Regions from separate parts of the Blautia sp. DFI.3.45 genome, predicted to be linked through region 1. Evidence: predicted binding sites of a transcription regulator. Region 1 holds the regulator's gene; each other region holds the start of a gene.
What was found. The regulator Rex, encoded in region 1, represses fermentation and respiration genes when NADH is low (regulators of the CRP and FNR family bind a similar motif). The targets are predictions, from matches to a motif close to ATTGTTAANTANTTAACAAT.
Positions count from the first base shown of each region.

Region 2: the regulator Rex is predicted to act here: its motif matches at 3,709-3,728, upstream of fucO (lactaldehyde reductase).
Region 3: the regulator Rex is predicted to act here: its motif matches at 1,757-1,776, upstream of pckA (phosphoenolpyruvate carboxykinase (ATP)).

Region 1 covers NZ_JAJDMI010000014.1:9,813-20,495, reverse strand. Annotated here, with positions in the region: gene LJE09_RS07010 (bifunctional ADP-dependent NAD(P)H-hydrate dehydratase/NAD(P)H-hydrate epimerase) at 1-1,174, opposite strand, end outside; gene LJE09_RS07005 (redox-sensing transcriptional repressor Rex) at 1,264-1,911, opposite strand; gene LJE09_RS07000 (ABC-F family ATP-binding cassette domain-containing protein) at 2,172-4,082, shown strand; gene LJE09_RS06995 (NADP-dependent isocitrate dehydrogenase) at 4,199-5,407, opposite strand; gene LJE09_RS06990 (S8 family peptidase) at 5,523-6,368, opposite strand; gene LJE09_RS06985 (class I SAM-dependent methyltransferase) at 6,876-7,607, opposite strand; gene pap (polyphosphate:AMP phosphotransferase) at 7,628-9,106, opposite strand; gene LJE09_RS19135 (hypothetical protein) at 9,287-9,616, opposite strand; gene LJE09_RS06970 (methylated-DNA--[protein]-cysteine S-methyltransferase) at 9,650-10,291, opposite strand; gene LJE09_RS06965 (hypothetical protein) at 10,318-10,458, opposite strand; gene LJE09_RS06960 (transglutaminase domain-containing protein) at 10,442-10,683, opposite strand, start outside.
Region 2 covers NZ_JAJDMI010000001.1:26,304-36,986, reverse strand. Annotated here, with positions in the region: gene LJE09_RS00165 (GGDEF domain-containing protein) at 1-1,330, opposite strand, end outside; gene LJE09_RS00160 (GTP pyrophosphokinase) at 1,518-2,153, opposite strand; gene fucO (lactaldehyde reductase) at 2,504-3,649, opposite strand; gene LJE09_RS00150 (TetR/AcrR family transcriptional regulator) at 3,839-4,417, opposite strand; gene LJE09_RS00145 (HEPN domain-containing protein) at 4,461-4,865, opposite strand; gene LJE09_RS00140 (nucleotidyltransferase domain-containing protein) at 4,858-5,193, opposite strand; gene LJE09_RS00135 (DUF2284 domain-containing protein) at 5,381-5,881, shown strand; gene LJE09_RS00130 (M14 family metallopeptidase) at 6,062-7,153, opposite strand; gene LJE09_RS00125 (ArsR/SmtB family transcription factor) at 7,340-7,648, opposite strand; gene LJE09_RS00120 (heavy metal translocating P-type ATPase) at 7,779-9,644, opposite strand; gene LJE09_RS00115 (cation transporter) at 9,797-10,015, opposite strand; gene LJE09_RS00110 (MATE family efflux transporter) at 10,229-10,683, opposite strand, start outside.
Region 3 covers NZ_JAJDMI010000002.1:13,356-24,038, forward strand. Annotated here, with positions in the region: gene lexA (transcriptional repressor LexA) at 1-311, opposite strand, end outside; gene LJE09_RS00885 (PIN domain-containing protein) at 705-1,469, opposite strand; gene pckA (phosphoenolpyruvate carboxykinase (ATP)) at 1,928-3,532, shown strand; gene LJE09_RS00895 (ketopantoate reductase family protein) at 3,670-4,581, opposite strand; gene LJE09_RS00900 (RluA family pseudouridine synthase) at 4,758-5,807, shown strand; gene ribH (6,7-dimethyl-8-ribityllumazine synthase) at 5,804-6,271, opposite strand; gene LJE09_RS00910 (bifunctional 3,4-dihydroxy-2-butanone-4-phosphate synthase/GTP cyclohydrolase II) at 6,386-7,585, opposite strand; gene ribE (riboflavin synthase) at 7,749-8,396, opposite strand; gene ribD (bifunctional diaminohydroxyphosphoribosylaminopyrimidine deaminase/5-amino-6-(5-phosphoribosylamino)uracil reductase RibD) at 8,377-9,486, opposite strand; FMN riboswitch at 9,731-9,845, opposite strand; gene LJE09_RS00925 (AAA family ATPase) at 9,952-10,683, opposite strand, start outside.

The DNA of each region.
Region 1 (10,683 bases):
CAGTCTGTGCCAGACAATCCTGGATCTTACCGATTTCTTTTCCGCACAGACGACTCATCTCACCAATATGAGGTGTCAGGATCACATGTTCCCCGATAAAACACTTCCAGTTGTCATGGACTGACAGAAGATTCAGGCCATCTGCATCCAGAATTACTGTTTTTTTACACTCAGCTGCCTTCGCCAGGAACCACTGAGCTCTTTCCCTGCTCTGCGCTCCGGTTCCAAGACCCGGTCCTATCACAAGCACATCACACCAGTCAAGCATTGCCTGGTTTTTTTTCTCATCAAAATCACAGGTGATCATGGCTTCCGGCAACAGTGTCTGCAACGGAATCCTGTTGGCCTCCACGGTCTGAATTCTCACCATTCCCGCAGAGCTTTTCAGAGCAGCTGCTGCACTCAGATATGCAGCTCCGCACATTCCTTCGCTGCCAGCTATAAGAAGAACCTTACCGAAGGTTCCTTTATTTCCATAGGGAACTCTCTCCGGAAGCATTTTTAAATCTTCACGTTCCAGATGATGCATACAGATTTTCTTTCCGGGTATGGAATAGATTCCGATATCCGTAACAACGATCTCACCGCCATACATGCGTCCGGGATAAAAACACAGCCCTCTTTTGCGAAAAGCAAAGGTAACCGTAAGATCTGCCCGGAATGCAATCCCCTTCTCAAATCCGGTATCTGAGTCAATCCCGGATGGAATATCCACAGCTACTTTATACGCAGATGCCCGGTTCATTGTACTGATAAGCTCTGCATATTTTCCCTCTACAGGTCTGCTCAGTCCAACCCCAAAGATGGCATCTACTATAGTAGTATATTCATCCGGATCCAGGTTATGCACCCGGGGCACCTGATAATATTCTGCTGTTTTAAGCTGTCCGGCAGTTTCAGCAGTCATTTTCTCTTCCTTACCCGCAATATAATACCAGGTTCTGACTCCTCTCAACTGAAGCAGTCTGGCAATCGCCAATCCGTCTCCGCCATTGTTGCCGGTTCCGCAGACCACAAGGATTTTCTCTTTTTCTTTATTCTTTAATCTCTGTACAATCTCCTCAACCGTCTTTAATGCCGCCCTCTCCATAAGTACTGGAGACGATATCCCGGCTTTCTGAATCGTATTATGATCCAGTTCTTTCATCTCAACAGCAGTTACAATCTCTCTCATCTGTTCACCTCCTGTTTACAATAACACATTTACATACAAGAGAAAAGCTGTGATCAGATGACCACAGCCTTGTGTTTCACAGTTATCCCTTACATCCCTTCATGTTCCTTTCTGTACTCACTCAGGTTATAGGACAAAGTCATAAGACTCTCTGAAAGATGTACGTTCTCTACCATTACATCCTCCGGGGCATCCAGATCAATATGTGCAAAATTCCAGATTGCCTTAATTCCATTATCAATCAAAATCTTTGCCATCTCTTTGGCTTTAATTTTAGGAAGAGTCAAGATCGCGATCTCAACCTCATTCTCCTTCAGAAACAAAGGAAGATCGCTCAACATCTGAATCTCAATTCCACGAACTGCAATCCCCTCAAGTACAGGATTGACGTCAAAAATACCAACCAGCTTAAATCCGCGCTTTTCAAAATCCACATAATTGGCCAATGCCTGTCCCAAATTACCGGCACCCAGAATAATCATCGGATGTACAGTATCCAGCCCAAGGATCTTACCGATTTCTGTATACAAATAGCGTACATTATAGCCGTAACCCTGCTGACCAAAACCACCGAAATTATTTAAGTCCTGACGAATCTGGGAAGCCGTCACATGCATCTTCTTGCTAAGATCATTTGAAGATATACGCTCTACATTCTCCTCCATCAATTCACCGAGGTAGCGGTAGTACCGCGGCAAACGCTTGATTACCGCTTTCGAAATTTCCTTAGCTTCCACAAATTTTCCCTCCTTAGCTTATCTATGTCAATTATACCCAGATGTTATTTTATTGTCAAATTAAATTTGTACTTTTTGACCAAATATTTCTGTATTTTTTTATCAATTTCATTCTGAAAAATTCCCCGGAATATCATATTTTCTTCCATGCATCCATCCGGTGCTTTCTTTTCTCTGGACAAAATCTCTTAAAATGCTTTCAAAAACAGGCATTTTCGATTATAATAGTACGCGGACAAATTACAAACGGAGGAATTCCTATGATTTTATCATGTCAGAATATCTGTAAATCCTTTGGCGAAAAAATCATTCTCAAGGATGCCAGTTTCCATATAGAAGACCGCGAAAAGGCAGCTCTCATCGGCAATAACGGTGCAGGCAAGACGACTCTGCTGCGAATCATTATGCATGAGCTCTCCCCGGATTCAGGAAACGTGGTACTTGCCAAAGATAAAAATATCGGCTACCTTGCCCAGTATCAGGACATTCATGGCCATCATACCATTTACGAAGAACTGATTTCCACCAAACAGCACATTATTGATATGGAGAACCGTCTGCGCTCTCTGGAACAGGAAATGAAAACCACCACCGGAGATGCTCTGGACAGCCTGATGAATACTTACACAAGACTGAGTCACCAGTTTGAACTGGAAAATGGTTACGCTTACAAAAGTGAGATCATGGGTGTATTAAAAGGTCTTGGTTTCACAGAAGAAGATTTCGAACGCCAGATAGAAACTCTTTCAGGCGGCCAGAAAACCCGCGTAGCTCTGGGTAAACTGCTTCTTGCCAGCCCTGACATTCTTCTTCTGGATGAGCCTACCAACCATCTGGATATGGAGAGTATTTCCTGGCTGGAAACCTATCTTCTGAATTACCCGGGTGCTGTATTTATCGTATCCCACGACCGTTACTTTCTTGACAAAGTTGTAACAAAAGTTGTGGAAATCGAAGCAGGAAATATGCGTATGTACAGTGGCAACTATTCTGCCTATGCCCTGAAAAAAGCCCAGCTGCGTGACGCCCAGTACAAAGCCTATCTGAACCAGCAGCGGGATATCAAACATCAGGAAGCAGTCATTGCCAAGCTGAAATCCTTTAACCGCGAGAAATCCATCAAACGTGCGGAAAGCCGCGAGAAAATGCTGGATAAAGTCCAGCGCATTGATAAACCACAGGAGATTCAGAATCAGATGCGCATTTCCCTGGAACCAAGATTTGTCAGCGGAAATGATGTCCTTACTGTGGAAAGTCTTTCCAAATCTTTTCCCGGACAGACACTTTTCAGTGACATCTCCTTTGAGATCAAACGTGGAGAACGTGTAGCCCTGATTGGCAATAACGGCACAGGCAAAACCACCATGTTAAAGATCATCAATGGGCTGATTGATGCAGACAGCGGCAGATTTACTCTTGGTTCCAAGGTACAGATTGGCTACTATGACCAGGAACACCATGTTCTTCATATGGAGAAAACTATTTTTGAGGAAATCTCAGATGCTTATCCCACACTTACGGAAACAGAAATTCGAAATATGCTGGCAGCATTCCTTTTCACAGGGGATGATGTATTCAAACTGATCTCCGCTCTGTCCGGCGGAGAAAGAGGTCGTGTTTCCCTCGCCAAGCTGATGCTGTCCGAAGCAAACTTTCTGATCCTCGATGAGCCCACCAACCATCTGGATATCGCTTCAAAAGAGATTCTTGAAGAGGCATTGAACAGTTACACTGGAACAGTATTCTATGTTTCCCACGACCGTTACTTCATCAACCAGACAGCTACCCGGATCCTGGATCTGACCAATCAGGCAATTGTAAATTATATCGGAGATTACGACTATTATCTGGAGAAAAAAGAAGAGCTGACGGAAAAATATGCTCCGGCTGCCGCTCAGGCTGTGACAGAAGCAAAGCAGGCTTCTGATAACAAGCTTTCCTGGCAACAGCAGAAAGAAGAACAGGCCCGCCAGCGAAAACGAGAGAATGAACTAAAAAAAGTAGAAGCCCGCATTGAAGAACTTGAAACCAGAGATAAAGAGATCGACGAAACCATGATTCTCCCGGATATCTGCACAAATGTGGCAGAATGTGCGAAACTCAGCAAAGAGAAAGCCGCCATTACCGAAGAATTAGAAGGATTATATGAAAAATGGGAAGAACTTGCATAATGCAGGTTCTTCCCATTTTCGCAGTTTATAACTTTTTACAGGTTTCTCCGCTGCAGTGTGATCCTGCCCGGAGAACTTTATAATGTTATAGAAACATTACCGGATAATTTCTGAAATTATAAAATTTCATCCAGTCTCTCTCTGATGGCAAGGATGAAATCTTTGCTGTTCAGTACTGTCACATCCTCAAGAGAAGTGATCAGCGCAAGGTCTTTTGTCATCTTACCGCTTTCAATCGTCTCCAGAGTCGCCTTCTCCAGTTTATCAGCAAATTCCATCAATTCTTTATTGCCGTCCAGCTCACCTCTTTTTCTCAGAGCTCCAGTCCATGCAAAAATAGTTGCTACAGAGTTAGTAGATGTCTCCTCACCTTTCAGATAGCGATAATAATGTCTCTGTACAGTTCCATGAGCAGCTTCATATTCGTAATATCCCTGTGGAGATACCAGTACAGATGTCATCATAGCCAGAGAACCAAATGCTGAAGAAACCATATCGCTCATAACATCTCCATCATAGTTCTTGCAGGCCCAGATAAATCCGCCTTCAGCCTTCATGACACGAGCTACGATATCATCGATCAGGCTGTAGAAATATTCAATGCCTGCTGCTTCGAATTTCTCCTTAAACTCATCTTCATAAATAGTTGCAAAGATTTCCTTAAAACGTCCGTCATAAATCTTGGAGATCGTATCCTTGCCGCCAAGCCACAGGTTCTGTTTTGTATCCAGTGCATAATTAAAACAGCATCTTGCAAAACTTGTGATAGAATCATCCAGATTGTGCATACCCTGAAGCACACCCGGTCCCTCATAATGATGGATCAGCTCTTTTCTCTGCTGTCCGTCTGCACCTTCAAATACCAGATAAGCATCTCCGGGACCGTCAATATACATCTCTGTGTTCTTATACACATCACCATAGGCATGACGTGCGATGGTGATCGGTTTCTTCCAGTTCTTAACACATGGTTCAATACCCTTCACTACGATTGGGGCACGAAAAACAGTTCCGTCGAGAATTGCACGAATCGTTCCGTTAGGACTCTTGTACATTTTCTTTAAGGTATACTCTTCCATTCTTGCCTTATTAGGAGTGATAGTTGCACATTTCACTGCTACGCCGTACTTCTTTGTAGCCTCTGCTGCATCAACAGTTACCTGATCATCCGTTTCATTTCTGTATTCCAGACCAAGGTCATAATACTCAGTGTTCAAATCAATATACGGAAGAAGAAGTTCATCTTTGATTATTTTCCAGAGAATTCTGGTCATCTCATCTCCATCCATCTCCACAAGTGGTGTCTGCATCTGAATTTTTTTCATGTTAATCCTCCTCTTTGGCTCTCATCCAGTTAACTATCATGATAGCCGAAAACAGACCGTTCGTCAATGCTTTTATACACTAAAGCAATATTTTGCCAAATAAAATGATTACTGATCACAGTTCCATAAAGCGTTCCAGATCCAGTTCTCCCCATCCCTGCTGATTCTTTGGCAATCCCATATCCCTGGCACTTTCTTTCAATTTCATCTTGATCTGAACATTAGTCAGCTCCGGATTCTTCTCAAGCATCAATGCTGCTGCCCCTGCAACCAGAGGTGTAGACATAGAAGTACCACTCTTCACTCCATATCCGTTATCTGCTCCCGGTGCACAGGCAAGAACATGATTCCCGGGTGCAACCAGATCCGGTTTACAAACACACTCAAATGTAGGTCCCCTGCCTGATATGGCAGTCCGTCCTGTAAGCAGATCGCTGGAGCCTACTGTGATAATCTTCCGGCTGCTTCCCGGTGCTGTCACACTTCCTGCCTTCGGTCCCTGATTTCCTGCCGCAGCCACTACCACCAGACCTGCATCCCAAAGTTGTTCCACACCTGCGATCAGAACTCTGTGATCTTCTGCTCTCCTACAGGTTGTTCCCACCGAGATATTCACTACACGTATCCCATAATATCTCTTATTCTCCAGGATCCAGCGAAAAGCCTGTAAAACATCTTCTTTCCTGCCATTTCCCGTTCTGTCGAGCACCTTCAGAACTATCAGGCTACACCCGGGGGCAATTCCTCTGATCCGTCCTTCCGAAGCCCTTCCGTCACCGCCAATGATCCCACATACATGGGTTCCATGAGAATTATCATCATAAGGTCTGATACGATGTCCGATGAAATCTTGAAACGCAAGTATTCTCCCTGTAAAATCTATATGAGGAAAAATCCCGGTATCCAGAACACACACACCCACGTGCTTTCCTGTATATCCGGAATCATCTGAATTCTTCATAAAAAATCCTCCGAATCATCTGGATAATGAAATCTTACCGCAACTGTTCATCAGGTCGCTACAAAGACAATGAACATTTGCGTCTTACTTTAAATTATTCGGAAGATTATATTTTTGTGTCCGACAGTTTCTCCTGTCATATCTCCGTTTTTCTGTAAATAAAATGTATAAAGCTTCCATGATATGCAGATACTTCTGATATGCAAAACAACAGGCATATACAGAATCTGTTACAGAAATCCCGAAAATATCCTTATAGCAATTTCATAAAATAACTGTAACCATCTGCATAATATTAAGGAGACAAATTATGACTGCATTATTATTGATACTGGTATTTTTACTCTTTCAGACCTTCGTCCTGCTCTGCTGTGTAGCTGCCGGAAATGACGCTGCCTCCCAGGAAATCTCCGATCAGGAACAAATGGAATTTATCCGGGAATGGAAAAAAATACATTGCAGCAGCCCTCAAAAATAAAGGGCTGCTGCAATGTGCTGATAAACCTTCTACATCACATAACAGTCATATCGTATTGCTTTTCCTTTTAATATATAAGAAGGCTCTCTTCCATCAAGACAGACGCTCTTAAGAGGACGTTTTACGATAATTCTGGAAGGTCCGGCTTTGATAGCTGCATCAAAAAGATCTTTTTCCTCAGAACATGGAGGTTCAAGTTTCTGGATCAGCTGAAGTTTTTTATTTATCAGACCGGATTTCTGTCTCTTCGGGAACATGGGATCAAGATAGATCACATCTACCGGATCCATAAGTTTCTCCATACATGACACACTGTCACCCTCCACCAGTTTCATTCTGGAAGCAATGTCTTTTAATACGGGATGCTTTCTGGCACGCCGGAGCGCATCCTTCAAAAGTGCGGCGATCACCGGATTCTGTTCGTATAATGTCACCTCATAGCCATATGCTGCAAGAAGGAAACCATCCTCCCCCATACCTGCAGTGGCATCAATTGCTTTCAGATGTTCTCCCTCTGTTTTGACCGCACGTACCAGCATTTCATGGGAAAGTCTTCCGTTTGTGACTCTGTGCAGCATTCCTTCAAAATCTCCCTGATATGTCAGGCCATAACCGGTAAGTGATACGCCCCGGGAGTCAAACATTACTGTCAGATGTTCTCCCGGTTTGTCCATAATCGGAACATTGTTCTTTCTGGCAAAAGATTCTGCCATTTCTCTTTGCCCGCCCTTACCCAGGCAGACTGTTATCTTATCATTCATTTACACATTTCCCGCAAAATTTAATTTTCTTTTAATGCTTTTTCTATTTCAGAGATCACAATTCTGAGTGCTTTGATACGGGCATATTTCTTGTCAACAGATTCCAGTACATGCCATGGTGCAAAGGAAGTGTTTGTCTTCTGAAGCATCTCATTTACGGCCACTTCATAGGCATCCCATTTCTCTCTGTTTCTCCAGTCCTCATCTGTGATCTTCCATTGTTTCTCCGGATTATTCTGTCTCTCCTGAAAACGCTCCAGCTGTGTATCCTTATCGATCTGTACCCAGAATTTAATAATGACTGCACCCCAGTCTTTAAGTTCTTTCTCAAACTCATTCATTTCGTTGTAGGCACGTTTCCAGTCATTTTCACTGCAAAATCCCTCCAGACGTTCTACCATAACTCTGCCATACCAGGTTCTGTCAAAAATAGCGATATGCCCATTTTTCGGAAGTCTTGTCCAGAAACGCCATAAATAATGTCTGGCCTTCTCATGTGGTTCCGGACTTGCAATTGGATGTACTTCATAGCCCCGGGGATCCAGAGCTTCTGTAATACGTTTGATGTTACCTCCTTTGCCTGCCGCATCCCAGCCTTCATACGTGATGATCACAGGAATACGTCTCCTGTACAGTTTATTATGGAGTTCCCCCAGTTTACTCTGGAGCTGTTTCAGTTCTCCCCTGTACTCCTCGTCATCCATTGTTTTATCTCTCAGATCAATATCCGACAGACGGGGAATCTGCTCCAGAGGGAATACATTCTGCAAAATCGGAACGGAATGTGCCTGATTCTGCATGGCAACTTCAATATTGCTTACCATAGTCTCCAGCACCTGAAGTTCCGCCCATTTTCTGTCACTGGCATCTATGATGTACCATGGTGCAGAGGAAACATTCGTGTCAGACAGATACTGAGAAAATATTTTTGCACATTTTTTGTAATGTTCATTCTGCCATTTATCAAAGTCTGACACACGCCATCTGGTGTCTTTATGATCCAGAAGTAATTTTTCACGCCGCTTCTGTTCATCCCTGTCAATCTGCATAAAGAATTTCAGCACCAGATAACCATTATCTGTAAGCTGTCGCTCAAAACGGCGGATGCTGTCAATCCGCTGTGTATAACCTTCGCCTTCAATCTCGCCCGACAGACAGTCTTTACAAGTCTGCTCCATCCAGCCGGAATCCAGAAATGTAAATTTTCCGGCTTCCGGAATCTGTTTAAAATAACGATACAGAAATGGATATCTCAGTTCTTCTGCTGTGGGAGCTGACATAGTGGCAACCTTAAAGAAACGCGGATCAATATTCTTAATGACTTTTCCGATCGTACTTCCCTTGCCGGAAGATCCCCAGCCTTCAAAGAGTACGATTACCGGGATCTTATGTTCCTTGATTTTCATCTGAAAATCATAGAGCTGACTTCTTGCTGTCTGCAGACGGATTTTGATTTCCTCTTTTTCCGGCATATGTGCCGGAGTCCATGTTGTAAGCATAACATTGATCCTCCTTTTATTTTTCTTCGTAACTGTTCAATACTCTCACAATCAGAGACTGTTGAATAGTTACCCTTTTCATTAATAGAATATCTCAAATTCAACTGAAATAATCATAACATGAAATCTGTTTATCGTAAAGCAGGTGTATGATATCACTACTGAATTGTTTTAACTGCATTATTTTATGGGATTACTATGGATTTTTTCTAAAGCCACAATATTTTCAGAATATTCTTCCCAGGTGAGATTTCGTTTGATCCTGGCCGGACTGCCCATTACCAGAGAACCATCCGGTATCACAGTATTCTTGGTAACCAGGCTTCCTGCACCTATAATACAGTCCTTTGCCAGGCAGATCCGGAAAGATTTGCCCGCCCCCAGCTGATGAGCATTACAAAATTCCTGTCTGGTAAAAGACAGCTTCTTCTTTTTATAATAAAAATGATCATATCGGATTTCAGAATTTCCGTAATCCTTTCTCAGGCCGTTATCAAAAGCAGCATTCAAATGATAATAAGGTAATCATCCGTATCTGTTTTCTCACAGTTTATCATCTCTTTGCGTCAATCCATATTTTTTTAAATCCACCGTTCCATTGACAACCTCAATTCCATCTGCTTCCAGTAGCTTTTTCTGTACATCTTTACCGCCGAAGGCAAAAGCCCCTGACAGTTCTCCTCTGAAATTCACTACCCGATAACAGGGAATATGCCCCGGATCCGGATTCTTATGGAGGGCATTCCCTACCGCTCTCGACATTCTCGGATTCCCTGCCATTTCGGCAACCTGACCATAAGTTGCAACGCATCCTTTCGGAATTTGCTTCACTGCCTCATAAATCTTCTTTGTCGGGCTGTATGTTACGAGATCATAGCTTTCGGATATCATTCTTTTAATATCTTTATCCGGTACCGTCCCATTTAGAATAATGGTATTCCAATGTTCCTTATTCTGATGATAACCAGCCTGTACAGATTCATAGGCACTTCGCCAAAAATCACGCCACTTCGGATCTGCTTTTACATTCAGATTAACATAACCGTTTCGTTCATAAATCCATAAAAAAATTTTTTTGTTTTCCCTCGCTCTTACCACTTGCCAGTTCTGATCACGGAAAGGTCTTTCCGTATATGTATTCTGAAATGATAAACCGAATTCCAACGCTGCTTCTCGTGTAATCATGCAATTTTGATTCATTTATTTCACCCTTATTCCCTGAAATTATTTCTGGCATCTTCATAATCTCTTGGAAGTCCCTCAAACAAAATTATTGCCTTATCATACTGTTCCTGCTCTATCCTCACACGGAAAAAGTTAAGCTGTTTATTACATCTATTTTTCCCCTTCATTCGCTTCCTCTATTGTCACACTCTCCTGTACCTGCATATCCGTATACTGAACACGAATAACTGCCTGCGGCCAGTTTATGCTGACCATTGCTGTTTTGTCTTTCTCATCTCCTGCTTTCCGGATAAGCTCCAGCAATTCCTTCAGTACTTCCTTTGTCAGATAACCGCCTCTCCAGTGAAAAATAAGTACCCTGCCTTTCTTCGCCGCCTGCAAAGAACGTTTAT
Region 2 (10,683 bases), on a different contig from region 1:
TGATCCTGCGCAGATAATCAATATCCATAAAGACCAGCAGGATATCCTTATGCTCATTCATGGTTTTCGGAATTTCCGCCAGCAGATTTTCAAAAGGTTCCCTGCTCTGCATTCCGGTCATCCAGTCCTCTTTCATCAGTCGTTCATATGCCTGCATTTCTGTCCGGTAACGGACCTTTCCAACAAGACTGATCACAGTATCTGCAATGATCATAACCAGAAATACCAGTATTCCAAACTCAAATATTGCTCCATAATAGGATATTTCAAACAGCCAGTACAATGACAGTGACAAAAGTCCACTGAACAATAATATCATATAAGCGATCAATATGATCTGCACACTTCGATCCGGCTTCTTTCTATATTCTTTCCAGAGCAGTACCGCTACGATCAGTACCCACGTTATCAGCAGAACATGTGTTACAAACAGCATATCTGCAAACGTGAATACCCCGAAATAGGCCAGAAGTCCCTGAATAAATGCATTCAGATAAAACACAGCAATTCCTGCATCCAAAATGCGTTCCTTTTTCAGTCCACCTATTTTCTGGGCAAAATGCAGCATCGGTACCGAATGTAACATAAACATATAAAAAGAAATCGTACAAAGCATATCCGGATGACTGCTATAGGTCTGGATCGCAGAAGAATCTGTAATCAGCCAGACTGCACATATCATAAGGAACAATGCTACATCGCGAAATCTGGCATCCGGCATCTGACGGTATTTCAGATAAACTGTAATCAACAGAGAAATAACGCTCAAAACAAGAAAACACAAAGCAATACCTATAACTATTCCTGAATTCTGTAAATGTAAAGCAATGACTGCACTTCCGGTTCCAATATAAACAGAAGTCAAAACGTACTTTCCGTGATGTGGATTTGAATAAACCAGCTTCAGCGGCTCATTCTGCATGTCTGTAGGGATTTCCCCTACACATTCCAGTTTTGATTTCATCTGCGTATTCCTTACAAAGGTTGTATCCTGATATTCATAGATGGGACGGTCACCCAGCCAGATTTTCAGATCATACTGTGCACCTCTGGTTGTAACTACCTTACCGGCATCCAGATCAGTAATCCCGTCATTATATAATATCAGTTCTTCCCCTTTCTCTGCCTGTATTGTATCCGGAAGAGTAACTTCTGTTCTTTTTCCGTTGTCATAATAGTACCAGCCAGAAGATATCTTCCTGATCTGGTTCACCGGCTGCATCTTTTCTCCCAGTGACATAACTCCCAGAACAGCAGCAAAAACAGCCATCACCATGATAAACAGAAATATCTCTATGTTTTCTTTTTTCTTCTTCTGATTATATTTCACACGCTTCTCCTTCTCTTATTTCCAGAATCACAACTGTTCAGTACCTCAGCAGGATAATAAACTGCTGAATAGTTACCTTTATATTATTTTCTGAAGGTGCTGTCAGAAAATAATATAAGAGTACTATAAACCAATGTTATACTAACATCCCACTATAAAAAATACAAGACACAAAAACAGCCACCTTTTACAGTGACTGTTTTACTTCTGCTGTTCTTTTTTCCTGTTGATGATCCGTCTCATTATACTGCTCAAAACGGCTCTCGATCTCTACCAGCATATTCGCATATTCTCTTAATTCCTCTTTTAGCTGTTCTTTATCTGTGCGTTCCTTTTTGTAGGAAATCCTATGCTCCATACTGGCCCAGAAATCCATGGACATAGTGCGAAACTGTATCTCCACCGGGAAGTATTCCATTCCATCCAGACAGTATACCGGCACTCCTACGATCACATGATAGCTTCTATATCCATTTGGCTTCGGGTTTCCAATGTAATCCCGTTCTTTGATCACGATCAAATCACTCTGACTCTTCAGAAGTTCTGTCAGATTATAGATATCATCTACAAAATAGCAGATTACTCTGACACCTGCAATATCCTGAAGATAATCCTTCGCATTCATCACAGTAGGTTCTTTTCCCTTTCGCTGTAATTTCTCTTCAATGCTCTGTTTCTTCTTGATCCTGCATTGGATGTTGTGGATCGGTCTTGCAGATGCTTCACCGTACAGGTTGTGATTCAACACATCAAGACGTGTGAGAAGCATCTGTTTAGCATCTTCATATGGTTGTATAAATTCATAGTATTCTTCATCTGTCATATTATTTCTCCTGTAAAAACCTCTGCTGTTATTCTTCTGTCTTTCATATTTCTTATTCTGTACTTCTTTGCAGAACTTACCTTTTTTCCACATTTGTACTGCAAAATAACCATTTTTTCCCCATTACGTTTCCATCATACAAAAGAAATGTGTTTAATCAGTGTCCCAATTCTAATCATTTTATAAACAAAATTCTCGTCCGTTTACACTTACATATGGCACTGCTTCTCATGCACAATCCCGCCACACTCAGAGCATCAGCACACTTATGGGAAATAAAAAAGCACTGACTGTGACAGTACTCCATTACAGCCGGTGCTTTTTTTATTTCATCTTATAACCATTATTAATTACATAATCTTACGGAACAGATCTTTCAAATCTTCTACGCTTGCATCTTTCGGGTTTCCTGGTGCGCATGCGTCTGCGTGTGCAGATTCTGCCAGGAACTGAAGGTCTTCTTCTTTGATTGCTTCCAGTTTAGTCGGGATTCCTACATCAACAGAAAGTTTCTTAACTGCTTCGATTGCTGCTTTTCTGTATTCATCCTGAGACATTTCATCTACACCTTTTACGCCCATTGCTCTGGCAATCTCACGATATTTCTCACCTGTGCATTCCTGATTGTATTCCATAACAATTGGAAGCATCATTGCGCAGGCAACACCGTGTGGTGTGTCATAAACAGCACCAAGTGTATGAGCCATGGAATGAGCGATTCCAAGACCTACGTTAGAGAATCCCATACCAGCGATATACTGTCCAAGAGCCATTCCTTCACGACCTTCTTTTGTGTTTTCAACAGCACCGCGGAGAGATTTGGAGATCAGCTCGATTGCTTTTAAATGGAACATATCTGTCATTTCCCACGCAGCTTTTGTTGTATATCCTTCGATTGCATGAGTGAGGGCATCCATACCTGTAGAAGCTGTCAATCCTTTTGGCATGGAGGACATCATTTCAGGATCAATAACTGCGATGATCGGCATGTCATGTGGGTCAACGCATACAAATTTACGTTTTCTTTCTACATCTGTGATAACGTAATTGATAGTTACCTCTGCTGCTGTACCTGCTGTTGTCGGAACTGCAATGATCGGTACACAGGGTTTCTTAGTTGGAGCTGTACCTTCAAGACTTCTTACGTCTTCAAATTCAGGGTTTGCAATGATGATACCGATTGCTTTGGAAGTGTCCATGGAAGAACCGCCGCCGATTGCAATCAGATAATCTGCGCCTGAATTCTTAAATGCCTGAACACCATGCTGTACGTTCTCGATTGTCGGGTTCGGTTTGATGTCTGAATACAGTTCATATGCAAGTCCGTTTTTCTCAAGAATGTCTGTAACTTTGCTTGTTACATGGAATTTTACAAGATCAGGGTCAGAACATACGAAAGCTTTCTTAAAGCCATGTGCTTTTGCTTCGTTTGCGATTTCCTCGATCGCTCCTGCTCCGTGATAAGATGTCTGATTTAAGTTAATTCTGTTTGCCATAATGATTTCCATTCCTTTCGGTATTCTTCAGTATTAGGTAAGTTTCCGCATCACTTATCTTTGTTATTATCTTAACAATATAAAATAAAAAAAGAAAGTTACACTTTAGCTCAAATGTAACCTTCTCACAATATTTGTGCAATAATGCCGAAAAACTGGGTGCAAAATTATGCATTAATATTGTTATATTTATGACAATATTTCCAGCTTTTCAAACAATTCCGAGAGTTTTCCAGGCATCCCGTCAACTAAAATTTTCGCCAGTCCCTCCGGTGCACATTCCAACTCTCCCAGTACCCATTTTACAGTCATATAAATAGAACTATGGCAGTACATTTCCAAAATGCAATGTATGGTCTCATCCGGAATCCTTCCTGTTTTCTCACGAATCAGATTCTCATAGAAGTCCAGGATCAGTTCAAAATCATGCTGGCGCAGACTGTTCTGACTGTCATACTTAAATGCTGCTGCAAAGAAAACATGCTCTTCCTGAATATAGGTAAACTTCTTTACCAGAGCATCATAAACAGTTTTTCCCATTCCCATATGCTCAAAGGATTTCGCCAGAAGCTTATCGAAATACCAGTTGATAAGGTCAAATTTGTCCATAAAATTCCGATAGAAAGTCTGCCTCGTAACACCACAATTCTCTGTGATCTGTTTTACTGTGATGTTATCTACAGACATCGTTTTCATACATTCCTTCATCGACCGCGCAAGACGGTATTTCATTTTTTCACCCTTGCTGTTTTCTGCCGTCAGCTTCATAAGATTTCCTCTCGCTAATTCATTTCTCTAGTGTGTCGACAAGTTAATATTGAATACCTTTCTCTGACAGATATTCTTCTATCTTTTCAATAATAAGCTTCGCTGACTTATATTGATCTGATGCATCTTTTAAAGATGCAACGTAAAAATCATCATAATCACTATTTTCTCTCTCCTGCTTTAGTCTTCCCAACCTCTTTCCCATTTCTCTTGGAAAAATCTCTTTTGCTATATAAGTTTTATTAAAATACGCAACCGCATCCTTATGACGCTTAAAATCAATCTCTTCTAAAGCTAATACTGCTTTTATTGCATAAAAAGCAGCATAATAACTACGATTTATTGAATCTTTATAATGTTGACTTTCTAAGCATAATACTGCCACTCCCAATGTCTCCACCGCATTCCGAATACGGTATATACATAAATCCTCTTTTTTGTCATTCATCGATCACTACCCCCTCATCTCGCACATTTCGGTAAAAAGGTAACGTATCAATCCAATACTCATACTGGTCTTCATTTTTAATGATGGGAGAGAACTCTATTCCTGTATTTATTTCAAACTCAAATGCAAGATCATAAATATCATTCTTCACTAATCGAATTTCTTCATCAGACATTTTCACCAAAATCATAATATCTATATCAGAATTTTCTCGAAAATCTCCTCTCGCATATGATCCATATACGATAATCTTTGTCAATTTATCGCCCAAAATACGTCTTAACTCCTGAGAAAATCTATATATGATGTTTCTGATATTTTCCGGCATATAATCACTTCCTCTTATTAATATCCCCCAATTTGCATATCTATATGTTAACATAAGTTTTTTGTTACATCAAGTTTCCCTCATCAGAAGTTCTCGACAAAACTTGATTTTATTTATTTCAAAATGTTATAATTCACCTTGATATGTTCAAGCCAAAATAATCCGCTTTAAGAAGGGAGTCATTCTTATGGATTTAATAAAAGAAGCACTTTCCATGGGTTTCGCAGATGCGGCGATCATGGATACAAAGGATCTGGTATTTGTGCCGGAATACAGACAGTTCTGCGAGGACAATCTCTGTGGAAATTATAACCTGGTTCCTGCATGTCCGCCTGCCTGCGGTACTGTAGAAGAAATGCAGGCAAAAGCATTGAAATATGAAAAGGCACTGGTTCTCCAGACTGTTCTGAAGGATCCGATCATGGATCCGGTACTTTTCAAGCAGGCGAAGCATGCACAGAATATTCTTACAGAACAGCTTGCCAGACAGATGCAGGAAGCGGGAAAAGAAGATATCCTGATCATGAGCGCAGGACCGTATAAGAATTGTTCCTGTATGTCCGCCTACAGTGTAGATGCACAGAAAATGGCTGATGCAGTAGGTATGGTCTGCTGGGCAGATGACTCAGATGTAAGATTCTTTACACAGATTCTGTTTCACGAAGATTATAGCAAGCCTCATAAATAATGCATATTGATTAAGAGGCTTGCTATAGTATAAAATACGGCTGCACTATATCCGCATTTAACCCGGATATAGTCAGCCGTATTTTTATACCCTGTTTTTATATTTATGTCGAACCGATAAGCTCATTTGCTTTGCTGTTCACTTGAGTTGGTCGAACCCATTTCTGTCTTACTTAAGTATTTATTTATCCTCATGATGCTTATGATGTTCATGCCGTTTATGATGTTTTTCCTCTGATTTATGATGATGGTGTCCATGCTTATGTTTCTCATTTCCGCACACTTCACATCCTACTTCAATCTTACCCTGTGTATCCTCATCCCAGGTACCATAAGAAACCATCGGCGTATCCTTCATAATGCACAGACTGATGGTCTGATAAAGAATAATACCACCCATTTTGGCTCTGTATACAAACAGTTCACGTCCAAAATAATCGCAGATTCTTCCCAGTACTTCGCCTTCTTTAAAGGTCTCACCGGGCTGTTTCGCCGGATACCAGCAGCCTGATACCGGGGCATCTTCATAGATCACAGGACTTACTTCTATCGGTGGTTTGCCATGAATATGGGACTTCCCGCGAAGGATTCTCAGATGTCTGAGGATATTCTTCACATCATGAACATCCTCCGCTACCAGATCTTCGCACCAGCGGGAACTGTGTCCACGTTCCAGCAGGATACTCGGGATTCCCATGCTTCCGGCATAGTTGTAAGCTCCGCCTGTTCCATACATGGAAGTTACCAGATAATCTACATGTGCGATCTCCGCCATCTCACGGCTCTTTGCAGCTACTTCCGGAGCTGCTGCCCCTGTACAGTATACATAAGATACCAGTCCCTCAAATCCATCACCGCAGTGCAGATCCACATAGTAATCTGCCTTCGGGAAAAATTCTGTCACAACAGTATAAGCGATCCTGTCACTAAGTGTACCATTCGGATTTCCAGGGAAAACTCTGTTCAGGTTTTTTCCATCCTCATAAGTAAGACTCATGGTACGGTGTTCGAATCCAGTTCGGTTCATCAGACGGATCACTATGATATTTCCTGCGATCTTCTTCGGATCCAGCTCATCTGCAAGCTGCATAGCTGCCTGAATTCCTACATATTCTGCATTATGTACCCCACCGGAGATCAGAACAGTCTCCCCCTCTTTTTCTCCACAGATCAGTGTTACCGGAATTCCGAATTCTGCCCCGATGATGTGCACAAATCCTGATACTTTCTCACCCGGTTTTGCTTCCAGGTCTGCTACTCGTAATGTTCGCATCAAATCTTCTCCTTCCACTCATTCCATCTCTGCCAGATCTTATCATCCACTGGCAGGCTCTTATTTCATTCTGTAAATTCCACTTTCAATAGTTAGTTCTATAAAACTTTTATATTTTCAAACAGGGAGCCAATACTTGAAATATCAACTCCCTGCTTTTTACTTTTACCATACGTTCACATCGGATTAATTTTCTTCTATATGCTCTCTTCCCTGATTGATAATCGTCCGCACATGATCATCTGCCAGAGAATAAAAAATGGACTTTCCCTCTCGTCGGTTCTTCACCAGTTTGTTTTGCTTCAGGATTCTAAGCTGATGGGAAATTGCAGACTGTGTCATATTCAGTGCTTTCGCAAGGTCGCATACACATACCTCTGTTTCGAAAAGCACAAACAGAATACGGATTCTTGTAGAATCTCCGAAAATCTTAAACAAATCTGCCAAATCCTCAAGTTCCGTCTCTTCTGGCATTGTTTTATTTATAATTTCCATTGAATCTTCATGAATTTCATAATAGTCACAAGCCTCGTCTTTATGTTTTTCCACGCTTTCACCATTTTCCTTCCTGTCTGCAACTGTCTGTTATTCTATAAATTTTTGTAACTGTTCAGTACCTTCACAGTTACAGGTTTTTTACAAATAAAGTACGGATTGCGTTTAATACCGCAATGATCATAACACCTACATCTGCAAAAATAGCCATCCACATATTGGCAATTCCCAGCGCACCAAGTATCAGACACAAAATCTTAATGCCAATTGCAAAATAAATATTCTCATATACAATATGAATACACTTTCTTGCAATCTTAATCGCTTTGGAAATTTTCAGCGGATCATCATCCATCAGTACGATATCTGCTGCTTCAATCGCTGCATCAGAACCCAGTGCACCCATAGCAATACCAATATCTGCTCTGGACAGTACCGGCGCATCATTGATACCGTCACCCACAAATGCAAGCTTCTCTTTTTCGGATTTCTGATGAAGTAATTCTTCTACTTTACTTACTTTATCTGCCGGAAGAAGTTCACTGTAAACTTCCCCAATTCCCAGTTCTTTTGCTACCTGGTCTGCAACACGTTTAGAATCGCCGGTAAGCATAACTGTTTTCTTAATGCCTGCTTTCTTCAATTCTGCAATTGCTTCTTTTGCATGAGGTTTCAGAATATCAGAAATAAGAATATGACCTTCATATTTTCCATCTACAGCCATATGAATTACTGTACCCACATGATGACATTCCTGATAGGAAATTCCAAGACGTTTCATTAATTTCGCATTTCCTGCTGCTACAGATATACCATCCACTTTTGCAGTCACACCGTTACCGCTGATTTCCTCAATATCTGTGACTCTGTTTCTGTCAATTGGTTTTCCATATGCTTTCTGAAGACTCTTACTGATCGGGTGGGAAGAAGAACATTCTGCAAGAGCTGCATATTCCAGCAGTTTTTCATCTGAAATCTCATTATGATGAACTCCGCTTACTTCAAAAACACCCTGTGTCATTGTACCAGTTTTATCAAATACTACATAGCTGGTCTGTGCAAGTGTTTCCAGATAGTTGGAACCTTTAACCAGAACGCCCTGATTACTTGCTCCACCGATTCCTGCAAAGAAGCTTAAAGGAATACTGATCACCAGTGCGCATGGACAGCTGATTACCAGGAAAGTAAGTGCTCGGTAAATCCAATCACCCCACATAGCCGGTTTTCCCATGATCAAAAGTACGATCGGAGGAATAAAAGCAAGTGCAAGTGCTCCGTAGCATACAACCGGAGTATAATATTTGGCAAACTTTGAAATAAAATTCTCTGATTTTGATTTTCTGGAACTGGAATTCTCCACAAGTTCCAGAATCTTGGATACGGTAGATTCTCCGAATTCTCTGATCGTACGGATTTTCAGAACACCTGTCATATTGATACATCCGCTGATTACTTCATCCCCGGCTTTTGCATCTCTTGGAAGGCTTTCTCCGGTCAGAGCACTGGTATTTAAAATAGAAACACCATCAATGATCACACCATCAATCGGAACTTTTTCTCCTGGCTGTACAACAATTACAGTACCAATTTCAACTTCATCCGGGTCTACCTGTTCAAGTTTTCCATCTACTTCAATATTGGCATAATCCGGACGGATATCCATCAGTTCACTGATGTTACGTCTGCTCTTTCCTACTGCATAACTCTGGAAAAGTTCTCCGATCTGGTAGAACAACATAACCGCAACACCTTCGGAATAATCTCCAAGCAGGATTGCTCCCACAGTAGCTACTGCCATCAGGAAATTCTCATCAAATACCTGTTTATTTCTGATACCTTTAAATGCTTTCTGAAGAATATCATAGCCAATTACCAGATATGGAATCATAAACAGTCCAAATCTGACATATCCATCTATCGGCAATTTAGAAAAAAGCACGATCAATACCGCCGCTACGATGATTCTGATCAGCATCTTTTTTTGCTTCTTATTCATCTTAATACCTCACTTCTTATAAAACAGGACCGCCGCCAGAATATATATCAGTGGATAACCATAACCGCCTGATATATCTCTGTGCCGCAGTCCCTCTCTGCTAATTTACGACAATTCCCGTAAATATATTATCAACAGAAATCGTTCCTGAATTAAAGATAGATTTCGCAGTCGTCTTCTACTTTCTTGCAGTTTGCCAGAACATCTTTCATAACTGCTTTCGGATCCTGTCCGTCTTCAAATTCAACGATCATTTTCAGCATCATGAAGTTTACAGTTGCATCCTTAACACCTGCTGTATTCTTAGCAGCTTCCTCCATTTTATTTGCACAGTTTGCGCAGTCTACGTCAATTTTGTAAGTCTTTTTCATAGTATTTTTTCCTTTCTGGCTCATGAATATTTTTTCACATTATCATATGAGCACTTGTTCATTTGTTTATTTTATTATAACAGATTTTCGTCCTCTGTCAATAGCTTAATGTTAGAAAAATAGCAAATATATAAAAACAGAGGATACCGCCTGATCATTCTTCCTGCCATATCCTCTGTGTCATCTATCATTTACAAAATGATTGCAATCTTTTTATTTAATTTTCTTATGGTAGAGTTTCCTGACTTTTGCCAGATATAAAACAGCAAAAGCAACACCGGACACAACCCATGATCCAATATAGATCCATACAATACATTCCATTGTTTTAAATGACGGTAAAACAAGCAAAATGCATACTACTCGAAACAGGCAAATTGTAAGTAATGTAGTAATCATCGGTACCAGCGTTTCACCCAGACCACAGCAGGCTCCTGAAAGCGCCTCTGCAACTGCATAAAATACAAAAAAAGGTGCCATCATCTGCATATATCTTACAACCAGCGGGATCAGTGTCGGAACGTCTTTCTGATCAATAAACAACGGTCCAATCAGTCCTGAACCGAAGTAAAGAACAAGACTGATAATTCCTACTGCGATTACAGATAACCCAGTACCGATCAGTGCTCCTTTCTTTACTCTCTTCGTCTTACCGGCACCGAGATTCT
Region 3 (10,683 bases), on a different contig from region 1:
CTAAAATAAGAATACAACAGTTTATCTATATTCGTTATTTTTACGTTTTTCTGTAATTCTGTTTTATCAAACAATCCATATTGGTCATCTTTATCAATCTGACCATATATATACTCAATATAATTTGTCAGACTTTTATTATAGGTGACCATCAATATTTTATCGCTCGCACCATAACAATAATTATCAAGCAAAAATGAAATTCTATGTACTGCTACTGTAGTTTTTCCAGAACCTGCTACCCCTCTAATGATTGAATGTCCCATGGCTGAACTCCGAATCAGTTTTTTCTGTTCCAGATTTAGCTGCATACCTTATCTCCTGTATCTTCAAAATATCATAACCATTCCCTGTTTGCACAATTATAATAATTGATATTCATAGTCTTTTGATAACTGTTCAGTATCTTCTTTGAAAATAGACATCTGAATAGTTACATCTTTTGTACTTTTATCTTATCATAACTGCTAGATGCTTTCAATGTCAGGTCTTATGCAATTTGTTACGTTCATTTTAAATTTCCATCTATTTCACAGTTTTTTCAAATTCTCACCACATATTTCTCACATTTCCTGGTTATATTATTACCTGTACAGAGCAAAGAGTAATTGCAAATAAAACTTTTTCTTTTTCATACTTTTGCCGGGAATCCATAAGGTTCCCGGCCTCCTTCTTTTATTCCGATATTTTTCAGTCCTATTCCATTAAATTTTCTTTTTAATATGGTTATAGATATTCAGTCCTTTTGTCTGTCCGTATTTGGAAATGATAGATCTGTAAATCTGCTGCTTTCTGTTTTTGTCTTCTGCATTTTTCTCCACAGTTGTGGAAACATAGTTTACCACTTCCTTTGGCATACCTGCCTTGTCAAGAACCAATACTAATTCCTGCTGTAATCTCTTTGTTCCGGCTTTCATGTCAATTATCTTTTGTTTTGGCTTTTTTGTATTCTGATTCTCTGATTGTTTGGCAGACTGCTTTTCAGATTGTTCATTCAACTGTTTTTCTGTTTTCTGATCAGTTTGTTCTGCCACCTGTTTGTCTTTTTCTTTACTGGTCTGTTTTTTTACCTGTTTCTTTGTCTGTATCTGTTTTCCGGAAATCTTCTCGTTTCTGGAGATTTTTACATTTTTTTCTGCCTTCCAGAATTCTATAATATGGTCAAATCCTGTATCTTTGCTGATTACAACAATTTTACATTCTTCATCCTGCCCTGTGCACTCTTTTCCTATCAGATATCCCAGATAAGATCCCAGATGCATATCTGCTGACTGATTTCCTGTCGGTACTTTATGCGTGATCAGTTTTGACTCTCCGTGATCATTGATAATATCAAGGTCTATTTTTCTGCTGTTATCTGTATAAAAAAGATTGATAATATCTGTTTCCCGTAATTTTTCGCATCCTTTGAAGCCTTCGCTTCCTACATTTTCATAATCAATTAAATAATAAGTTTTGATAATCTTCATCCTCTCTTTATTTGTTAATGTTCACTCCGTTCACAGTAACCTTTATTTTTCTCTGCTGTATAATACTCTGTCATTTTCAGCCGGATAATTCTTTCCTATTTTAACATGCATCTTTCTTCGGCACAACCACATAGTGGCAACTCTCCTGGTTAGTATTTTCTGGTTGCCTTTCCTGTCTGTTCCAGTCAGACAGAATATTATCATATCCACGAATAGTATTCCCATATTGCCACTATAATAAATTTACATACCTTTTGTGAAAAGTGACGGATTTTTATCAAATTTGAGTTGATAAATCTTTAACAAAATTCAAAAAAACGCAAAAATCCTGTTGATTTTAAGCGTTAAATATGTATAATAGTAAAAGAGAAGCGATACCCATTCGCTTTTATGGTAAGGTATCTTAAGCCTGTTTAAACAGGCGCTTTCATTAACGAAGAAAAGAGGTTAAACGTAAGATGGCAAAAATCGATTTAAGCAAGTATGGCATTACCGGAACTACAGAAATTGTCTACAACCCTTCTTATGAAGTATTATTTGAAGAAGAAACCAAACCGGAACTGGAAGGCTTTGAAAAAGGTCAGGTCAGCGAACTTGGTGCAGTTAACGTTATGACAGGTATCTACACAGGACGTTCTCCTAAAGATAAATACATCGTTATGGATGAGAACTCCAAAGATACAGTATGGTGGACAACAGACGAATACAAAAACGATAACCATCCTGCAACTCAGGAAGCATGGAATGCAGTAAAAGAAATCGCTAAAAAAGAGCTCTCCAACAAGAGACTTTTCGTAGTAGATGCATTCTGCGGTGCTAACAAAGATACTCGTATGGCTATCCGTTTCATCGTTGAAGTTGCTTGGCAGGCACATTTCGTAACAAATATGTTCATCCAGCCAACAGCTGAAGAACTTGAAAACTTCGAGCCAGATTTCGTTGTATACAACGCTTCCAAAGCTAAAGTTGAAAACTATAAAGAATTAGGCCTTAACTCTGAAACAGCTGTAATGTTCAACATCACAACTAAAGAGCAGGTTATCGTAAACACATGGTACGGCGGAGAAATGAAGAAAGGTATGTTCTCTATGATGAACTACTTCCTTCCACTTAAAGGCATGGCTTCCATGCACTGCTCTGCAAACACAGATATGAACGGCGAAAACACAGCTATCTTCTTCGGTCTTTCCGGAACAGGTAAAACAACTCTTTCCACAGACCCGAAACGTCTCCTGATCGGTGATGACGAGCATGGCTGGGATGACAACGGCGTATTCAACTTCGAAGGCGGATGCTACGCTAAAGTTATCAACCTTGACAAAGAATCTGAGCCGGACATCTACAATGCAATCAAACGTAACGCTCTTCTTGAGAACGTAACACTTGATGCTGAAGGCAAGATTGATTTCGCAGATAAGAGTGTAACAGAGAATACTCGTGTATCTTATCCGATCAACCACATTGAAAACATCGTTCGCCCGATCTCTTCTGCACCGGCAGCTAAGAACGTAATCTTCCTGTCCGCAGACGCTTTCGGAGTACTTCCTCCAGTATCTATCCTGACAGAAGCTCAGACTCAGTACTATTTCCTGTCTGGATTCACAGCTAAACTTGCTGGTACAGAGCGTGGAATCACAGAGCCTACACCTACATTCTCTGCTTGCTTCGGACAGGCATTCCTTGAACTGCATCCGACAAAATACGCAGAAGAACTTGTTAAGAAAATGGAAAAGAGCGGAGCAAAAGCTTACCTGGTTAACACAGGATGGAACGGAACAGGAAAACGTATCTCCATCAAAGATACTCGTGGTATCATCGATGCAATCCTTAACGGAGATATCCTTAACGCTCCTACTAAGAAGATCCCATTCTTCGATTTCGAAGTTCCTACAGAGCTTAACGGCGTAGACACAGGTATCCTTGATCCTCGTGACACATATGCTGACGCTTCTGAATGGGAAGAAAAAGCGAAAGATCTTGCTGGAAGATTCATCAAGAACTTTGCTAAATACGAAGGAAACGCTGCTGGTAAAGCACTTGTTGCAGCTGGTCCTCAGTTATAATTATAATTGCTGAATTAAAGTTAATTATAATTAAATTATAATTTTATTGTCCAAATGAGTACGAAAGGGATGCGAGTAATTCGCATCCCTTTTTCATGTTGTTTCGGTGGTCAAGCGGATATTCGCAATCCGCTTCGCTACAGGGCTCTGAGTTTTTCTGCCACTTTCTCATATGCGGGTACCGGAACGTGATATTCTTCTCCCATTCTTACTACTTCGTAAACTAATCCGTCAATTTCGGACTGTTTTCCTGCCATGATATCCCGCTGCATGGAAGTGGTTGCTTCCGGTGCGAGGTTGGAAAGGATTTTTAAATTTACTTCTGCCATATCTTTCTGGAAAGGAACTCCCATGGCTTCTGCAAGTGCTGCGATTTCTTTTATCATGGTCTTAAAAAGTTCTCTGGCTTCGCCTTCTTTCTGGAAATCTGCGGCAGTTGCGTGGTAATAGAGTCCTGCTGCCCCGATCGGGGATACATAGGAAAATTTCTCCAGTGCTTCACGGCGGATGTTTTCCGAAAGAGTCCCGTCGATATGACTGTCACAGAGGTCTTTCTGAATCTCTTTCAGTTCCGGTCGGAATTCTGCTTTGTCTCTTACGCCGAATACAATGTGCAGGATCTGTCCATGCTGGAGAAGTTTTCCCGGTTCTTTAATGTTGGCAGAAACATAGATGCAGCCGTCCGTTACCAGAAGATCCGGCAGTTCTTTCTGCATTTTTCCACCTGTTCCATATATATTCAACACTGGAATTACGATAGTATTTTTCCTGGCAATGCGTTTGATAAACGGAATCGTTTCCTGTAAGGAATAGCCTTTTACGCAGACAAAAATTACGTCCGGATGCTCTGCATAATGCTCCATATCTGTAGCAGGAATGCTTATGTTTTCCTCTGTTTTATCCCACATTTTCTCCAATGTAAGACCCTGTTTCTGGATCTTTTTCAGGTGTTCGCCTCTCGCGATCAGGGTTACGTCCTTGCCTGCTTTTTTCATATAATATCCGGTAACACCACCGGTTCCTCCGGCTCCAATGATTAAGTATTTCATATTTATTTTCTGCCCCGCTTTCATTGTTTTGATTCTTATATCATAGCACAATTGCAATTTTTCTTCAGTATATTTTATGCATTACGCTGACATAATTTTGCATTGACAGTTTATTTTTTGCCCTGTAATATCAATGGTATCAATATCAGAATATATTACACAGGAAAAGTATTAAGATGGAACGATATCTGGAATTTAGAATAGATGAACAAACTACAGAACTTAAAATGGAAGCATTTCTGAAAAAGAATGCAGGACTTACAAAACGGCAGATCAGCCAGGCGAAGTTTCGACCGGACGGGATTACCAGAAACGGAGTTCGCTGTCGTGTAACTGAGACAATATATCCAGGCGATGTGATCCGCGTTTGTCTGGAGGAAGCCGGGACTGCTTCTGCGCATCTTGAAAATTATAATGACGGAATCAGAAGTAAAGATTTGTCGGATTTCCATTCCAACAGAGCTTCAGCTTCAATTTCCGAAACTTCTTTTTCTCTGAATATTTTATATGAAGATACGGATATTCTGGCAGTTGATAAACCGGCAGGAATGGTTACGCATCCAACGGGAATGCATTATACAGACAGCCTCTCCAATCTTGTTGCCGGTTACTTTCGAGAGAAAAATGAACAGGTCTGTGTCCGCCCGGTGGGGCGGCTGGATCAGGAGACTTCCGGGATTGTGGTTTTTGCCAAAAATCAGGTAGCAGCTTCAAGGCTTCAATCTGTAAAATCTCCCTGCAAAATTCACAAGCAATATCTTGCCGCTGTATCCGGTACTTTGCCTGTAGATATGCCTGGTGTCTGGCATACCTTAGATTTACCGCTGATGCAGGACCCGGAGAATCATCTGAAAATGAAAACTGCTGCTGATCTTTCCTTACATTCATCTGCATTATCGGGAAAAATCAAAACAGCAGTTACTCATTATCATACTCTTTTTTCCAGTCAGGACTGGTCGCTTATCACACTTAAGCTGGATACCGGACGTACCCACCAGATCCGTGTCCATATGGCATCCACAGGACATCCTTTGCTTGGAGATACTCTTTATCATTCAGACGATAAAATATCTTCCTGTGCTTCCTTTTCCAGGGCAGCCCTTCATGCATGGAAAGTTTCTTTTCAGCATCCTTTCAGAGATGAAATGCTCCTTCTGGAAGCACCATTACCTTTCGATTTTCGTGAACTGGTTTCACTTTCAGGGTCTGATCTGTTGTCTATTTAAGCTTCAAATTCTTTGATCAGATTTACCATTTCAATGGCACTGAGTGCACAGTCATAGCCTTTATTTCCTGCTTTTGTACCTGCGCGTTCAATTGCCTGCTCGATGTTTTCTGTGGTAAGTACTCCGAATAATACCGGAACTCCTGTTTCCAGTGATACTGATGCAATCCCTTTGGAAACCTCATTGCATACATAATCATAATGACTGGTATTTCCACGAATCACAGCACCTACGCAGATAACCGCATCATACTTTCCACTTTTTGCCATTTTAGACGCGATCAGTGGGATTTCAAAAGCACCTGGTACCCACGCTACCTGGATGTCCTCTTCTTTTACATTGTGACGTGTCAGCCCATCCATGGCACCACTTACCAGCTTGGAAGTTATAAATTCATTGAAGCGGGCTGCTACAATTCCTACTTTCATTCCATCTGATACTAATTTTCCTTCTAATGTTTTCATTTTTTCTGGTCCTTTCATCTGTAAATTTATATTTTTTAACCTGTACAGGTTTTTATATACGGTAAATTTTATTTTCGGGAACGTTATCGTTATATATGAAAATCCCCGCTGTATTTAATACTTCAGAATATGTCCCATTCGTAATTGTTTTGTCTTAAGATAACGCAGATCATACGCTGTGGCATTCATCTGTATCGGAACTCTCTGTTTGATCCTGATGCCAAATTCTTCCAACTGATAAACTTTATCCGGGTTATTTGTCAGCAGCCTCAGCTCTTTTACCCCAAGATTTCTCAGAATCTGCGCACCAATGTAGTATTCTCTTTCGTCTCCGGCAAATCCAAGTGCCAGATTCGCTTCGAGTGTATCCATTCCCTGTTCCTGAAGTTCATAGGCACGAAGTTTATTGATCAGTCCGATTCCTCTTCCTTCCTGTCTCATATAAAGGAGTATCCCTCTGCCTTCTTCCTCAATCTGGGCCATCGCCGCTGCAAACTGTTGTCCGCAGTCACAACGCTGTGATCCAAAAACGTCTCCTGTCAGGCACTCTGAATGCACACGGCACAGAACGTTTTCTCCATCTCCGATTTCACCTTTTACCAGTGCTACATGATGTTCCCCATTCAGGCGGTTTACAAATCCATACGCCATAAACTCTCCGTATCTGGTCGGCATTTTTGTGGTCGTCACGCGATCCACCAGAATATCATGGCATTTACGGTAATTCTGAATATCTTTAATTGTTATGAATTTAAGATTCCACTTTCCGGCAAGTTCCCGTAACTCAGAAGTCCGCATCATAGTGCCGTCTTCTCTCATAATTTCACAACACAGCCCGCACTGTTTTAACCCTGCAAGTCTGCACAGGTCTACAGTTGCCTCTGTATGTCCGTTTCTTTCCAGAACACCGTTCTTCTTCGCCAGAAGTGGAAACATATGTCCGGGGCGTCTGAAATCTTCGGGTTTTGCATTCTCATCCACACATTTCATGGCAGTAACAGAACGTTCTGCCGCAGAGATTCCTGTAGTGGTGCTGATATGGTCTACGGAAACAGTAAAAGCAGTTTCGTGATTATCTGAATTTTCTGCTACCATCTGCGGGAACTGCAGTTTTCTTACATATTCCTCAGACATTGGCATACAGATAAGTCCTTTTCCGTGAGTTGCCATAAAGTTAATATTTTCTGTTGTGGCAAACTCTGCTGCACAGATAAAATCTCCTTCATTCTCTCTGTCCGGATCATCCGTTACCAGAATAATTTTTCCATTCCGAAGTTCTTCCAGAGCTTCTTCTACTGAATCAAATCCGTTCATTTTTTCTCTCCTTATGCAATGTATTTTCTGATACAATATATTTTTCTGTTGTTAAGAGGGCAAAATCATTCGTATTGGCTGCTTATCTGGTTCGTGTCAGGCAGATAAAACATCCACTGTACAGTTCTGCATCAATCGAATAACCGCTTTGTGGTTAATTCTGTCAAAAGCCATACTTATTCAGAAAATCCCGTGTAATATTACTTTTTATCGGCTGTTCTTTCACAGGCGTTATTAATTTTTCCACGTATTTTCCAATTATGTCTGTCTCCAGATTAACGATATCTCCTTCTTTGCGTTCTCCGAGGACTGTAATCTTTACTGTATGAGGAATTGCAGAAATGGAAAAGTCTGTTTCTGAGACTTTTGCCACTGTAAGACTGATTCCATCAACTGTTACAGAACCTTTTGTCACAATATATTTCATAATTTGTGGTGAAGCCTGAATGGTGTACCAGACAGCATTATCATCTCTGCGAATTTCCGTGATTTTTCCTGTTCCATCCACATGCCCGGCAACAATGTGTCCTCCAAATCTTCCATTTGCAGGCATTGCCCTTTCCAGATTTACATGCTGTCCCAAAGAAAGCTGAATCAGCGCAGAACGATTCAATGTCTCATGCATCACATCTGCTGTAAAACCATCTTCCAGACATGCAGTTACAGTGAGGCAGATTCCATTTACAGCTACACTGTCCCCTGTTTTCAGATCATCCAGAATTTTCTCTGCCCGTATCGTAAATACTGCTGAATTTGCTCCTTTTTTTATTTTTTTCACAGTTCCCAGTTCTTCAACAATTCCCGTGAACATTACTCTTCACCTCACTCTCTATAAGAAAATCATCTCCTATTCTGATTATTTCGCTGTTTTTTAATAATATTGCGCTGGCAGGATCAGGAAATCCTTTTCCTTCTATCGGTGTCTTTGCACTTTCTCCCCCAAAAAGTTTAGGTGCTATATAGGTCTGGACTTTCTGAACAATACCGCTTTCGAGTGCTGACCAGTTTAAAGTGCCTCCTCCTTCCAGTAAGATACTGTCTATCTTTGCAGCTCCCAGAAGTTCCATTAGTCTGTTTAAATCTATGTGTCCGTTTTTTTCCGGGACATCCAGAACTTTACATCCCATATCTTCATAATTCTTTATCTTCTGCTGGTCTTTACTGCTGGTTGCAAAGATTGTTGGAATTGTTGATGCCGTTTTCACAATTCTGGAATTCAGTGGTGTCCGCAAGTGGGAGTCACAGATAATACGCACAGGATTTCTGCCGTTTTCCAGTCTGCATGTAAGCATCGGATCATCTGCCAGCACAGTTCCCACTCCAGCCATAATCCCTGTATATTTCAATCTCTGTTTCTGCACATGCATTCTGGCAGCTTCGCCTGTCACCCATCTGGATGCGCCTGTATAAGTGGCAATTTTTCCATCCATGGTCATCGCATATTTCATGACTACATATGGTTTTTGATTCTGTATGTAATAGAAAAATGCTTCATTGAGTTTATCGCACTCTTCTTTTAAAACGTTTTCCGTTACTTCGATCCCATGCTCTTTCAGAATCCGGATTCCTTTTCCTGAAACCAGGGGATTAGGGTCCGAGGAACCAATGATCACACGTCTGATCCCCGATTCCAGGATTGCATTGACACACGGAGGCTGTTTCCCGTAATGGCAGCAAGGTTCCAGAGTAACATATATGGAGGCACCTTCTGGCTGTTCTGTACATGATGCCAGAGCTTCCCTTTCTGCATGAGGTTCACCGTATTTTCTGTGATATCCCTGGCCAATGACTTTTCCTCTTTTGACGATCACGGCACCTACCATTGGGTTAGGTGCTGTAAATCCCATTCCTTTTTGTGCCAGTTCTAACGCCATTTTCATATATTGCCTGTCTTTTTCCATATCCGTTATATCTTTCAATCCCTCATCTCCTGTTCTTCTGATGGTACTGATGATACCAAAAAAGCCCCGGTGTCTTTCAACATCCAGGGCCTGTAAATTAATATCTGTTTGAATTATCTTCGTGTGAATCTGACTTTTTGCTTCATCATTAAAACTGCTTTGATGATATAAAAAAGCTCTGGAATAAATTTATTATTCCAGAGCAGTCGCTTTCACAGATCAGTTAATTCTTCTGTATCTCTACTACTATCTTCTTTCATCCAGACTGTACTGTCGGCTTCGGAATTGCACCGAATCATACCTTACGGCTCGTGGGCTTTACCACCGGTAGGGAATTGCACCCTGCCCTGAAGATCTTATTTTATTTTTATCAGCAATTTCTAAATTTTATCCTGCTGATGTCTGAAAGTATACTCTTAACTTTTATTTATGTCAAGATTTTTTCAAACATATAATTTCAGTTTTTCAGGAAAGTAATTCTCTTACCATCTCTGCATTGAATGTCACACCTGTCAGGTGGTCTACTTCAATCTGGTACAGGGCATTGGCTGCAATATGCTCTGCCGCCTGTTCCAGGTCACGGATTCCGCTGGTGTTTTTGTGTTTCTCAACAATAGCCTCCAGACCGTCTTCTGTCACTACGCATTCTTCTGCTTTGAGGCTCATACGTTTCAGAACTTTCGGAAGTACATATTTGGAGAAGATAATCTTCTTCTCTTCTGAGGTGTAATCCGGAATATCGATCACTGCAAAACGGGACATCAGAGGTGCGCTGATCTGGGATTTATCATTTGCTGTAGCGATCGGATAAACGCCCACTGTCGGCACCATACATTCCATGTAGTTATCTGTAAATCCAAGGTTGTCAAGCAGTGTCAGAAGTACATCTGCCGGGTTTCCGTTGCCCTTGCCTGATGCTGCTTTATCAAGCTCGTTGATGATGAATACAAGGTTGGATTCTCCTGCTGCTGAGAAGGCTTCCATGATGATTCCAGGCTTTGCGTTTGCATAGATTCTGGAGCTTCCTGTGAGCTGTTCCGGATCGTTGATGGAACTCATATCCAGAGTTGTCCACGGAAGTTTCAGGATACGGGCAACCGCATAGGCAATCTGAGATTTACCTGTACCTGCCGGGCCTACAAGAAGAAGTCCGTATGCCGGAAGTGTATGGGTACGGTTGATCTGAATGATCGTCTC